DNA from 3 places in the Dietzia sp. MNB45 genome. Region 3 is predicted to be linked to each of the others. Evidence: predicted binding sites of a transcription regulator. Region 3 holds the regulator's gene; each other region holds the start of a gene.
The links. Region 3 encodes LexA, which represses DNA repair genes until DNA is damaged. Its sites were predicted from a motif close to CGAACANNTGTTCG; they were not measured.

Region 1: AB5G72_RS13680 (DUF222 domain-containing protein) is a predicted target of LexA. The motif match lies at 2,567-2,580, and genes of this name have one in related genera.
Region 2: AB5G72_RS05990 (CoA transferase subunit A) is a predicted target of LexA. The motif match lies at 1,859-1,872, and genes of this name have one in related genera.

What each region holds. Positions count from the first base shown of each region.
Region 1 covers NZ_CP163397.1:2,845,602-2,849,880, forward strand. The annotation lists gene AB5G72_RS13675 (PEP/pyruvate-binding domain-containing protein) at 1-628, shown strand, start outside; gene AB5G72_RS13680 (DUF222 domain-containing protein) at 672-2,390, opposite strand; gene AB5G72_RS13685 (hypothetical protein) at 2,863-3,066, shown strand; gene AB5G72_RS13690 (TerC family protein) at 3,298-4,279, shown strand, end outside.
Region 2 covers NZ_CP163397.1:1,219,857-1,224,135, forward strand. The annotation lists gene AB5G72_RS05975 (acetyl-CoA C-acetyltransferase) at 1-84, opposite strand, end outside; gene AB5G72_RS05980 (IclR family transcriptional regulator) at 105-893, opposite strand; gene pcaD (3-oxoadipate enol-lactonase) at 929-1,720, opposite strand; gene AB5G72_RS05990 (CoA transferase subunit A) at 1,883-2,635, shown strand; gene AB5G72_RS05995 (3-oxoacid CoA-transferase subunit B) at 2,639-3,268, shown strand; gene AB5G72_RS06000 (malate dehydrogenase) at 3,398-4,279, shown strand, end outside.
Region 3 covers NZ_CP163397.1:1,923,310-1,927,588, forward strand. The annotation lists gene hrpA (ATP-dependent RNA helicase HrpA) at 1-432, shown strand, start outside; gene nrdR (transcriptional regulator NrdR) at 443-898, opposite strand; gene AB5G72_RS09235 (hypothetical protein) at 1,010-1,444, opposite strand; gene lexA (transcriptional repressor LexA) at 1,634-2,344, shown strand; gene hflX (GTPase HflX) at 2,384-3,832, opposite strand; gene dapF (diaminopimelate epimerase) at 3,885-4,279, opposite strand, start outside.

The sequences.
Region 1 (4,279 bases), 920 kb from region 3:
GAAGCGCGATTATCGGCATCTGGGCGAGGTGCTCTCGGCGTCCGGGCGGCTGCCCGATGCGGATCTGGTGTTCTTCTTCGACCGGCCCGAGCTGGCGCGGATCGTCGGCGCGCCGGGCCCGGTGACCGGCGGACTCGGGAGCCACGGCCCGGACGGCAGCGTGTCGGCCTCCCCGGAGGAGCTGGTCGCGCAGGCTGTCGAGCGTCGGAAGGCGCTGGCGTTCCAGGACGCGCTCGAGTTCCCGGACGTGTCGGTGGGTCGGCCGACTGCGTTGATCGCCCGGCCGCCCCGCGAGGCTGCGGGCGGCGAGATCGTGGGCCGTCCGGCGAGCCGCGGAACGGTGGAAGGCGTGGTGCGGGTGGCCCGGTCGATCGTCGATGCCCGGGAGGTGCAACCCGGTGAGATCCTGGTCGCGCCCGTGACGGACGTGGGCTGGACTCCGTATTTCACGGTGATCGCGGCGCTGGTCACTGATATCGGCAGTTCTGTCTCTCACGGCGCGGTGGTCGCCCGCGAGTACGGCCTGCCATGCGTGGTCAACACCATCGATGCCACCCGAACGCTGCGCACCGGCGACCGCGTACGAGTGGACGGCGACCGCGGCGTGGTGACTCGACTGGAGGGGTGAGGGCCCGGCACCCAGCTACTGCGCCGCAAACTGCGCGGTCAGGTCAGAAGGGTGGTGGGTCGATGAGTTCGTCGAGGCGTTCGTGGAGTAGGGCGCGGATGCCTTTTTCGATGTCGCTGTGGTGGGGTTTGTTGCGGGCCCACCAGCGGCTGGCGCTCTCGGGGGTGGCTTTCTCGGCCGCGCCGGCGCTGGAACCGGCGCCGCCTGTGCTCGTGCCGTTCCCGGTGCCCGTCCCGGTCCCGGGGGCGGGTGGGGCGGGGTCAAAGGTGCGGGCGCGTTCGGCCTTGCGGCGTTCGGTGTTGCGGCGTTCGGTGCGGTGGCGCGCGGCGCGGCGCGACCAGAACGTCGGCTCGGCGTCGGCCTGCTCGTCACCGGTGGGCCCGGGGCTGCGGCGTTGTTGCCGGGTCCACGCCTCGGTTTCGGCGCGCGCCTGTTCACGCCGGTACTCGGCCAGTGGGCCGGAGGGTCGGGTGAGCATGGTGGTGCCGTCCGGGGTGCGCACCAGCAGGGTGCCGTCGGGCTGCAGGTCGTAGATCCAGTCGGAGAAGGTCTTGAACCGGTGATGGCGTCGGCACATCGCGGCGAGGTTGCCCTCGACGGTGTGTCCGCCCCGCTGGGGGTCGGCGTGATCGAACGGCACCACATGATCCAGATCACAGGCCTCGGCCGGGATCGCGCAGCCGGGGTGGCGACAGGTGCCGTCCCGTAGCCGGATCCGGCGCGCGAGTTCGGCGCTGGGCCGGTACTGCAGGGCGGCGCGGGCGTCATCGGCGACGCCGATGCGCGGGTCGATGGGCTCGAAAGTGGCTCCGTCGCTGGTGGCGAGCATGTCCAGCAGGGCCTGCAGGGCGGCCTGGCCGGAGCGGGTGAACTCCACCCGGGCACCGCCAGCGTCGCGGGCGTGGTTGCCGGTGGCGATGACGGTGACCTTCGGCCGCAACGCCACCCCACCGGTCCCGCCGGGGCGGCCGGGGCGGGCCGCGGTGCCGGCCGGGGCGGCGTCGCCGCACACCAGAGACATCAGGGCGTCGGCGCGACGCTCGGCGATCGAGTAATCCTCGACCTCGCCAGAGCCGCCAGAGCCGCCAGAGCCGCCAGCGCCGGCGCCGCCGCCGGGGTCGGCGGTGTCGGCTTGGGTGTTGGCGGCGGCTTGGGCGTCGGCGTACTTGTGGTCTTTCACCCGGTGGTCGAGGGCCTCGGCCAGGACGGCGGCTTCCTCGGTGGCCAGGATCGCCGAGACGCTGGACATGCCGTCGACGCCCTTGTGGAACCGCACCCCGCGGGTGCGGGCCGCTTCCTGACGGCGCAGGCGGATCCCGTTGGCGTCGTAGCGGGCGATGATCGCATCGACGTTGCCGCGGATGGCTTTCTCGCCCATGCGCACCCCGCCCTCGATCGCGGCGAGATACTCCTCGACGACCTGCCGCTGCACCGCCTCGAGCACATCGACGTGGACGGTGGCCATCTGCGAGGCCAGGATCTTCGCGGCCTGCAGATCCAGCCGCCCCTGCGCCATCGCGGACAGGATCGCCGGATACCGCAGGTGCAGATCGAGGGCGAAGGTGATCATCCGTTCGGCCCGGCCCGTCGAGATCGCCATCGCCGACACCACGTACCCGGCCGCGACATCGATCGGATCGAGTACCGCATGACCGGGCCGGCACTCACCCGCGCCCGCCCCGGACTCCTCCCGGCGCTGGCATTCGACAAACAACTCGTAACAGGCCACGAACCGGCGTGCCGCCGCACGATTCTCGCCCATCCACCCCTCACGCGCCGCCGCCCGCAACCCCGACAACGAAGAGGGCGCCGCGGAACCGGCGCCGCCACCAAACGAGGGCGAGCCACCGGACGGGGATGGGGACGGGCCACCGGCCGCGGCGTCTTCGTTCCCGCCCATGTGCCCCACCCCCTGCCCGTGCGCCGCCTACCCGGTATCGAATCTGTGTTCTACAATTCGCACGCACATTCCAGTACGCAAGGGTTGAATCAGGACATTTCGCCACCCGAGGCCCAGCCCTCTTGACTGGCGCAGAAGCCCTCAACCAGCAAGGTGGACTCGTCGCAACAGGCGCCCTCCACGCCGCAAGATCCCCCCGAAGCATCGACCACAACAGGCTTTCGACCCGGGACGATGCCAGCGAGACGATCTTTCGTTGCCGCCGCCCCTGGCGCCGCTCGCGGGAGGCTGCTAGAGGTGGAGGCACACGCCCCTGCGCCAGGAGGAGGACGAGATGATCGCCGAGGACCGTATCGACCCGGACGAGTACACCCCGGGCCCGGATTCAGTCACCGCACCCGAGGAGTACGAGCCCGAGGTGACCGTCGAGGACCCCTTCCGCGAGGCAAATCCGGCCGACGTTGCCGAGCAGGCCATCGAGCTCCCCGCCGACGACGGCGACGGCGAAGCGGTGGGTGACGACGACGAGGTCGCCTGACCCTGCGCTCCGCGCCTGAGCCGGGCGCGGAGCGTGCCGAACCGGCAAGGGGTGCAGCCAGGGTGACGAATCCGCCGTTGCGCCGCCCTGCCGGTGCCGCTAACCTTGCAGCACCAGAAGGGGAGTATCCCTCACACGCGTCGTCGTCATTCCGGCCCTCGGGCCCGGCGGCGCGGGCCGACCAGGCCGGGAGAGACCTTCGATCACCCACTGATCGAAAGGTCCCCGATAATGCACACCCCTCTCTGGCTCTGGCTCGCGGTCATCGCCTTCATCGTCGTGATGCTGGCCATCGACCTCGTCGCCCACCGCAAAGCACATGTCATCGGCGTCAGGGAAGCCGCGGTGTGGTCTGCCGTCTGGATCGCCCTCGGCGTCGGCTTCGGCGCGATCGTCTGGGCGGTCTGGGGCGCGGACTTAGGCCAGCAGTACTTCGCCGGGTATCTCATAGAGAAGTCCCTGGCAGTGGACAATGTCTTCGTCTGGGCGATCATCTTCGCCCACTTCGCGGTGCCCGCCCAGTTCCAGCACCGGGTCCTGTTCCTCGGCGTCCTGGGCGCGCTGGTATTCCGCGGCATCTTCATCGCGGGCGGCGCGCTGCTCATCCAGAACTTCTCCTGGATCCTGTACATTTTCGCCGCATTCCTGCTGTACACGGGCTTTCGCATGATCCGCCAGCGCGACGAGCACCTCAACCCGGACCAGTCCCGCATTCTCGCGGCCTTCCGCCGGCTGGTGCCCATGACGGACACGTTCCACGGTCAGCGGCTGCTGGTCCGTAAGGGCGGGCTGATCATGGCCACTCCCCTGTTGGCTGTGCTGGTACTGGTCGAGACGACCGATGTGGTCTTCGCCGTCGACTCCATTCCCGCCATCTTCGCGGTCACCGACGAGGTGTTCCTGGTTTTCACGGCCAACGCGTTCGCGATCCTGGGCCTGCGCGCGATGTACTTCCTGCTGGCGGATCTGGTCCACCGGTTCGTCTACCTCAAGATCGGGCTGGCACTGGTGCTGATGTGGGTCGGCGCGAAGATGCTGCTCAAGATCGACGTCTTCTACATTCCGACCCCCATCTCGCTGGCCGTGATCGCGACCATCCTCACCGTGTCGGTCGTGGCGAGCCTGTGGGCCACGCGTGGTCACGAGCGCCAGAGCCTGCCGACACCGGCCGAGCCTCCGTTCCGCATCGCCACCGCCGAGGAGGACGCGCAGC
Region 2 (4,279 bases), 700 kb from region 3:
GGTGTTCGCGTCCAGGTCGCGGAACACCCCGCCAAAGCGTCCCACGGGGGTGCGCAGGGGTTGGCAGATGACGACGTCACGCATGGATTTTCCTCAGTTCGGGTTCAGCGGTTGACGATGGCGAGGTCGGCCGACAGTGCGCGGGCGGTGGCCAGCAGTTCGGGGATGACCTCGCCTGTGAGCTGGTCGGGGGAGTAGCGGGCGGCGTGGGTGGAGACGTTGAGGGCCGCGCTGACCGCGCCGTGGCGGTCGTGGACCGGTGCGGCCACCGAGCGCAGGCCGGGCTCGAGTTCCTGGTCGACGACGCACCACCCGCGCTCGGCCACCCGCGCCAGCTCCGCGCGGAGCGCTGACTCGTCGGCGAGGCCGTGGGGGGTGAGCGCCCGCAGGTCCGTCGCGGCGAGGTAGGCGTCGAGGTCCTCGGCGGGGAGCGAGGCGAGCAGGACCCGCCCCATCGACGTGGCGTAGGCGGGGAACCGGGTTCCGATGGTGATGCCGATGGTCATGATGCGACGCACCTGGACGCGCCCCACGTAGACGATGTCGGGGCCGTCGAGCACCGCCACGGACGAGGATTCGCCGAGTCGCGAGCTGAGCTTCTCCAGGTGCGGTTGGGCGAGATCGGTCAGCGGGAGCGCCGACAGGTAGCTGTACCCAAGGTCGAGGACCCGGGGGGTGAGCCAGAAGACCGAGTCGGCCGTGTCCACGTAGCCCAGTTCGACGAGGGTGTGGAGGAAGCGGCGGGCGGTCGCCCGGGTCAGTCCGGTGTTGCGCGCGACGTCACTGAGGGTCTGGCGTGGCTGGCGGGCGTCGAATGCCCGGATGACCGCCAGGCCGCGCGCGAGCGACTGGACGAAGTCGGGGGAGGCCGGGCGGTCGCCGCCGTCGTCCACGGACCCGGCCGGGGTCGACACCACGTCGGGGCGGGTCACGCCGCGCCCGTGTTTCGTGCGGCGTCGAGGTGTCGGCGGAGCACGTCGGTGATGCGGTCAGGGATCTCGACGGTGGGCACGTGGGCCGCCGGGGAGACGACGACGAAGTCCGCTCCGGGCACCCCGTCGGCGATCTCGCGCAGTACCTCCGGGGGAGTGGAGGGGTCCTCGTCCCCCGCGAGCACGAGGGTGGGGCAGGAGATCCGACCCAGCTCGGCGCGGTTGTCCCAGCCGGCCAGCGCGTCGCAGCAGGAGGCGTATCCCTCGGCCGGGGTGCCCAGGACCATCTCGCGGAGCCCGGCGACCAGCTCGGGCTCGGCCTCGGCCCGCGCGGCGGTGATCCACCGTGCGACGACGGCGTCGGCGACCGCGGCCGTCCCGCCCTCGCGGACCGCGGTGGCGCGATCGGCCCAGCCGGACGGTTCACCGAACTTCGCGGCGGTGCACAGGAGGGCGGTGGAGAGCACGCGGGTGGGTTCGTGGACGGCGAGCCACTGGGCCACCGCGCCACCGAGCGAGAGTCCGGCCACGTGGAACCGGTCCACGTCGATCGAGTCGAGCAGGGCCAGAACGTCGGCGGCCAGGTCGGCGATCGTGCAGGGGCCGGGGACGACCTCGGACGTGCCGTGGCCCCGGTGGTCCACCGCGACCACGGTGTGGTCGCGGGACAGGTCCCGGGCCTGCGCGTCCCACATCGAACGGTCGGACCCGAGTGATCCGAGGAGGACGAGGACGGGGGTGTCGGCGGACCGGGGTCCGCTGACCTCGTGGGACAGGGTGGCGGGCATGGTGTCGGTCCTCTCGTGCGTCTGGTCGCGGGCGGTGCGTTGCGTGGTGTGTGGTGCGCTCGGGCGCAGGCGCTCCACGTCGGTACCTGACCCACGATACCCGCATATCGTACGAGGAGCGAACACTTGTACAAGATGCGAACACCGGATAGGGTTCGTGACATGACCAACAAGATCTTCTCGTCGGCCGCGGACGCGGTCGCGGACATCCCCGACGGTGCCTCCCTGGCCGTGGGCGGGTTCGGTCTGGTCGGCATCCCCGCCGTCCTCATCGACGCGCTCCTCGAGCAGGGCGCCACCGACCTGAGCACGGTGAGCAACAACTGCGGGACCGACGGTTTCGGCCTGGGCAAACTTCTGGAATCGCACCGGATCACCCGGACCACGGCCTCGTATGTCGGCGCCAACAAGGAGTTCGCCCGCCAGTACCTCTCCGGCGAGCTCGAGGTGGAGCTCACGCCGCAGGGCACGCTCGCCGAGCGCATGCGGGCCGGAGGCGCCGGCATCCCCGCCTTCTACACCCCGGCCGGCGTCGGCACGATGGTCGCCGACGGGGGCCTGCCACTGCGTTACGACGGCGAGGGGGGCGTCGCCAAGGCGTCCGAGCCCAAGGAGGTCCGGGTCTTCGACGGCGAACAGTACGTCCTCGAGCGCGGGATCGTCACCGACTTCGCCCTGGTCCACGCCCACAGGGCCGACACCATGGGCAACCTGCAGTTCCGTGGGACGGCCCGCAACTTCAACCCGGACGTGGCCATGGCCGGTCGGATCACGATCGTGCAGGCCGAGGAGGTCGTCGAGCCGGGCGGGATCGACCCGGCCAACGTCCACATCCCCGGCATCTTCGTCCAACGGATCGTCGAGGTCGGCCGCCAGGAGACCGGCGTCGAGATCCGCACCACCAGGGAGGCCTGAGCCATGAGCTGGACCCACGAGCAGATGGCGGCCCGCATCGCCGCGGATTTCACCGACGGCCAATACGTCAACCTCGGTATCGGTATGCCCACCCTCATCCCCGGTTGTCTTCCCGAGGGTGTGCAGGTGACCCTCCACTCGGAGAACGGCATCCTCGGCGTCGGGCCGTACCCGACGGACGACGAGCTCGACCCCGAGATGATCAACGCCGGCAAGGAGACCATCACCGCCGAGGAGGGGGCGGCGTTCTTCTCGTCGTCGGAGTCCTTCGCCATGATCCGCGGCGGTCACGTCGACGTCGCAGTCCTCGGCGCTATGCAGGTCTCGCAGTCCGGCGACCTGTCCAACTGGATGGTCCCCGGCGCCATGGTCAAGGGCATGGGCGGTGCGATGGACCTCGTCCACGGCGCCGACCGCGTGATCGTGATGATGGACCACGTCACCCGCAAGGGCGACCTCAAGCTCATGCAGGAGAACACGCTCCCGTACACGGGCAAGGGCTGCGTCCAGCGGGTCGTCACCGACCTGTGCGTCCTCGACATCGCGCCGGAGGGCTTCCGGCTCGTCGAACTGGCGCCGGACGTGACGATCGACGAGGTCCGCCGGAAGACGGGCGCCGAGATCCACGCCTGAGTCGATCCACCCCGAGCCGACGCGCGGGTGGACGTCAGGTGTACACCGCCCGCGGAGGCGGGAGGCGGGGTCGGATTCTCACTACTGTGGGAACCGACCCCGTCGTCGTCTCCGGAAGGTCCGCCCCGCATGAGCACCTCCACCCCGGTCACCGCCACCCCGGCCACCGTGACCGTCACCGGCGCCGCCGGAAAGATCGCCTACTCGTTGCTGTTCCGTCTCGCCTCCGGGCTGGTGTTCGGGCCCGGGACCCCGGTCCGCCTGCGTCTGCTCGACATCCCGTCGGCCGTGGTCGCGGCGGAGGGCGTCGCGATGGAGATCGAGGACTGCGCGCTCCCGCTGGTCGAGTCGATCGAGATCACCGACGACGTGGACACCGCGTTCGACGGCGCCAACGCGGCATTCCTGGTGGGCGCCAGGCCGCGCGGCAAGGGGATGGAGCGCGCCGACCTGCTCACCGCCAACGGGGCGATCTTCCGGGAACAGGGCCGCGCCATCAACGCCCACGCCGCTGACGACGTGCGGGTGGTGGTGGTCGGCAACCCCGCCAACACCAACGCCTACATCGCCCACCGACACGCGCCCGACGTCCCCGCCGGTCGCTTCACCGCCCTGATGCGGCTCGACCACAACCGCGCGCTCAGCCAGCTCGCCACCCGGCTGGGAGCGCCGGTCGCCGACCTGGACGGGGTGGTGGTCTGGGGCAACCACTCGGCCACCCAGTTCCCCGACGTGTCGTACCTGACGCGACGGGGCGAGCCGGTCACCTCCGGGCTCGACGAGGAGTGGCTGGCCGACACGTTCATCCCGCGGGTCGCGAACCGGGGAGCCGAGATCATCTCGGTGCGCGGATCGTCGTCGGCCGCCTCGGCCGCCGGCGCGGCGGTCGACCAGATGCGCGACTGGGTGCACGGCACCAGTGGGGAGAGCTGGACCACGGTCGCACTGCCGTCGGAGGGGCAGTACGGCACCGTGCCGGGTGTCGTGACGGGGTTGCCCTGCCGCAGCCGC
Region 3 (4,279 bases):
GCGCTGATGGCCGCCCAGTCCGTGTCGGGCCGTCTGGCGGAGGCGCCGGCAGATGTCGCCGACGAGGTCCGTCCTTCACTGGACTTCCTCGTCGGGCGCGGATTCCTCGCCCGCCATCCCTCGGATGTGCTTCCACATCTGGAGCGACATGTGCGGGCGGTCGGCCTCCGGTTGGACCTCGCGGAGAAGTCACCCGCGCGGCACGGCAAACTCACGGCGAAGCTGAACCGCTCCGAGTCGATCGTCGAGGAGGCGTGCGCCGCGCTGCGACGGCGGCCGGGTGGCGCACGGGTGTGCCGGGACCTGCGGTGGATGCTCGCCGAGTACCGGGTGGGGTTGTTCGCGCAGTCACTGGGTACCGCACGGCCGGTATCGGCAGAGCGGATCGACAAGGCGGTGGCGTCTGCGCTCGCCCCGCGGTCGTCCCGATGACGCCGAGTGGTCAGCGGCTCGTGCGGCGCTCCCGGAGGGCGATGATCTCGCGTTCGAAGTCGTCGGCCGAGCTGAACTGCTTGTACACGGACGCGAACCGCAGGTAAGCGACCTCGTCCAGATCCTGCAGAGGGCCCAGGATGGCGAGCCCGATCTCGTGGGCGGGAACCTCGGACGCACCGCCGGATCGCACAGCGTCCTCGACCTGTTGGGCGAGGCGACGCAGAGCGTCCTCGTCAACCGATCGTCCCTGGCACGCGCGGCGGACACCTCGGACGACCTTGTCCCGACTGAACGCCTCGGTCACCCCGTTACGCTTGAGAACCGTCAGCAGAGGTGTCTCGAGCGTCGTGAACCGGTGTCCGCACCGGGGGCACTCCCGTCGACGCCGGATCGCCTGACCCTCGTCGACGGATCGTGAGTCGATTACCCGGGAGTCCTCGTGGTGGCATGTCGGGCAGTACATTCCCGTGGGGCCCTTCGTCGACCGGAGTTCACGCGTCCCGGATCGTGCCTGACGGAACGCGGGGGCGGTAGACCACCGCCCACGGTCCATTCTAGGAGGCCCGCTGCCCGGTCACGCGTAGGCGGGTCCACCGAGGAAGGCCACTGCGAGAAGCATGATCACGCCGAATGCGATCCCGCACGCCAGTAGTGCCCAGGCCGGCACGTCGTCGACGACCCCGGTGGACAGCGGTGCCTCGACGTGGCACGCCCGCACGCGGTCCGTGGAGACCGGGCGCACGAGCACACGGCGACCCGGGGCGACCGACGTGACGGCGGCCGGACGGGCGGCCACCCGCGGCCGGACGAGATTCTCCGCACGCGAGGACGTGACGGCGGGCCGACTGCCCTCCGGTCGGGCCAGGGTGCGTCGCGGCGCACGGGTGGACCGCACTGACGCGTCACCGGGCCGGTCGAGGTGCGCGACCCGTCCACGATGGTCGTCGGGGCAGACCTCGGTCCACCGCGCGGCCGGACGTGTGTGGGACTCAAGCGCGACAACGGTCATGGTGGCTCCCTACTCGATACGGTGTGCGATGTGGATTCGCACACCTGTATGTGTTTCTCAGTACATCTGTTCGAATCCGAACTCCCCTAGAGTTGTATCACGCGACTCCGACACAGTCACGATCCACCGAGGAATTTCTTCGAACACCTGTGTGGCGCGCCGCAGTCCTTGGCACTAGGGTGTAGACAGATCACAACGTCGAACATCCATTCGCCGAAGGGACCACACGAGATGCCGAAGCCCGATTTCGAGTCACTGACGGACCGACAGAAGAGCGTTCTGCTCCACATTCACGACACCGTCAAGGAGCGTGGTTATCCGCCGAGCATCCGCGAGATCGGGGACGCGGTCGGCTTGCAGTCCACGTCGTCGGTGGCGCATCAACTCCGCACGCTGGAGAAGAAGGGCTTCCTGACGCGGGATCCGCACAAGCCGCGGGCGGTCGACGTCCACGGTGTCCCGGGGCAGAAGTCACGGGGCCGTCGGTCACCTGCTCCGGAGCCCCAGCGTCCGGGCGGCGCGGTCGAACCCGTTTACGTCCCCGTGCTCGGCCGGATCGCGGCGGGCGGGCCCATCCTCGCGGAGCAAGCCGTCGAGGAGATCTTCCCCCTGCCGTCGGACCTCGTCGGATCAGGTGATCTGTTCATGCTCAAGGTCGTGGGCGAGTCGATGATCGACGCCGCCATCTGCGATGGCGACTACGTGGTGGTCAGGCGGCAGAACGTCGCGGACAACGGGGAGATCGTCGCCGCCATGATCGACGGGGAGGCGACGGTCAAGACTTTCCGGAACGACTCGAGCGGAGTCTGGTTGCTGCCCCACAATCCGTCGTTCAGCCCGATTCCGGGCGAGCACGCGACGATCCTCGGCAAGGTCGTGACAGTGTTCCGGAAACTCTAAGTCCCGGTTCGAACGACGCGCCGCCCGTCCCCGAAGGGGTCAGGCGGCGCCGTCATGTGGACCGCGGGCGGCGAACTCGTCCAGTTCGCCGGCCACGGACGCGGGCAGGCGGACCACCAGCCGGGTTCCGTCCTGGGTGTGTTCCTCCTCGACCACCGCGCCCTCGGCGTGGACCCGCGACACCACGTCCCCGCGGGAGTACGGGACGGACAGGGTCACCTCGGTGTCCCCGGAGGCGACGATCTGCGTGATTCGCTCGAGGAGTTCGTCGACACCCTGCCCGGTGACCGCCGAGACGAACACGGCGTCGGGCAGCGCGTGGTGCAACTCGGTGAGGACCACGGGATCCGCGGCGTCGATCTTGTTGATCACCAGGAGTTCCCGAGGCCGCTCCGCGTTCTGCTCCTCGACCACCTCGTTGATCACCTTGCGCACCGCCTCGATCTGGCGGAGCGGGAAGGCGTCCGAACCATCCACGACGTGGAGGAGCAACTCGGAGTCGACGACCTCTTCCAGTGTGGACCTGAACGCCTCGACCAACTGGGTCGGCAGGTGTCGGACGAATCCCACGGTGTCCGTGAAGACGACTGCTCTGCCGTCAGGCAACTCGGCCTTGCGCGTCGTCGGGTCGAGTGTGGCGAACAGGGCGTTCTGAACCAGGACGCCGGCTCCGGTGATCCTGTTGAGCAGGCTCGACTTCCCGGCGTTCGTGTAGCCGGCGATGGCGATGGACGGCACCGGAGTGGTACGCCGTCGGTGCCGTTTGGTGTCCCGGGCCTGCTTCATCCCCTTGATGTCCCGGCGCAGACGGGCCATCCGCTCGCGGATCCGACGCCGGTCGGTTTCGATCTTGGTCTCACCGGGGCCACGAAGACCGACGCCGCCGTTGCTCCCGGCACGACCGCCCGCCTGGCGGGACAGCGACTCGCCCCACCCACGCAGACGGGGGAGCATGTACTCCATCTGGGCGAGGGTCACCTGGGCCTTGCCCTCACGGCTGGTGGCGTGCTGTGCGAAGATGTCGAGGATCAGCGCGGTACGGTCGATGACCTTCACGTTGACCGCCTTCTCCAGCGCGAGCAACTGTCCAGGGGTGAGTTCGCCGTCGCAGATGACGGTGTCCGCGCCGGTCGCGGCGATCACGTCCTTGAGGACGCTGACCTTGCCCGACCCGATGTAGGTGGCGGCATCGGGCTTGTCACGCCGCTGGATGAGCGCGTCGCACACCTCCGATCCCGCGGTCTCGGCGAGCTGGGCGAGCTCGGCCATCGCGGCGTCCGCCTGCGCGGCGGACCCTTCGGTCCAGACACCGACGAGCACGACCCGTTCGAGTCGGAGCTGGCGGTACTCGGCGTCGTTGACGTCCTGGAGTTCGGTGGAGAGCCCCGCCACCCGGCGCATCGAGGATCTCTCCTCGAGCTGGAAATCACCGATGGACGGATCGAGGTCGCGTGTCGGCCGGTCAGCGGCCGTGTGATCAGTAGTCATTCGGGTTCATCTTCTCACACCGGGCCCCCGGTGTCCCGTGCGAGACGGTGTGCTACCGACCACGGTGGTAATGACCGCGGGCGACGAGTGTGGACGGCCCGGTGAGCGAGGACCCGGCCTCGGTGAGTGAGACCTCCACCTCGCCGCCGGGGACCACCACGACGACGTCGCCCGTCGCCTCCCCCGAGTCGGCCAGCGCGGCGACCGCGGTCGCGACGATTCCGGTTCCGCAGGACATGGTCTCCCCTGATCCCCGCTCGTGGACCCGCATGGAGACCCGACCGTCCACCATCGGGGTGGCGATCTCGATGTTGACGCCGTCGGGGAAGAAGTCCCGGTCATACACCGGGGCCTCCTGCACCGGCAGCCCGGCGAGGCCCGCGGCGTCCAGATCGGGGACCACACAGGCGAGGTGCGGATTGCCCATGTCGACGGCGAGTCCCGCGA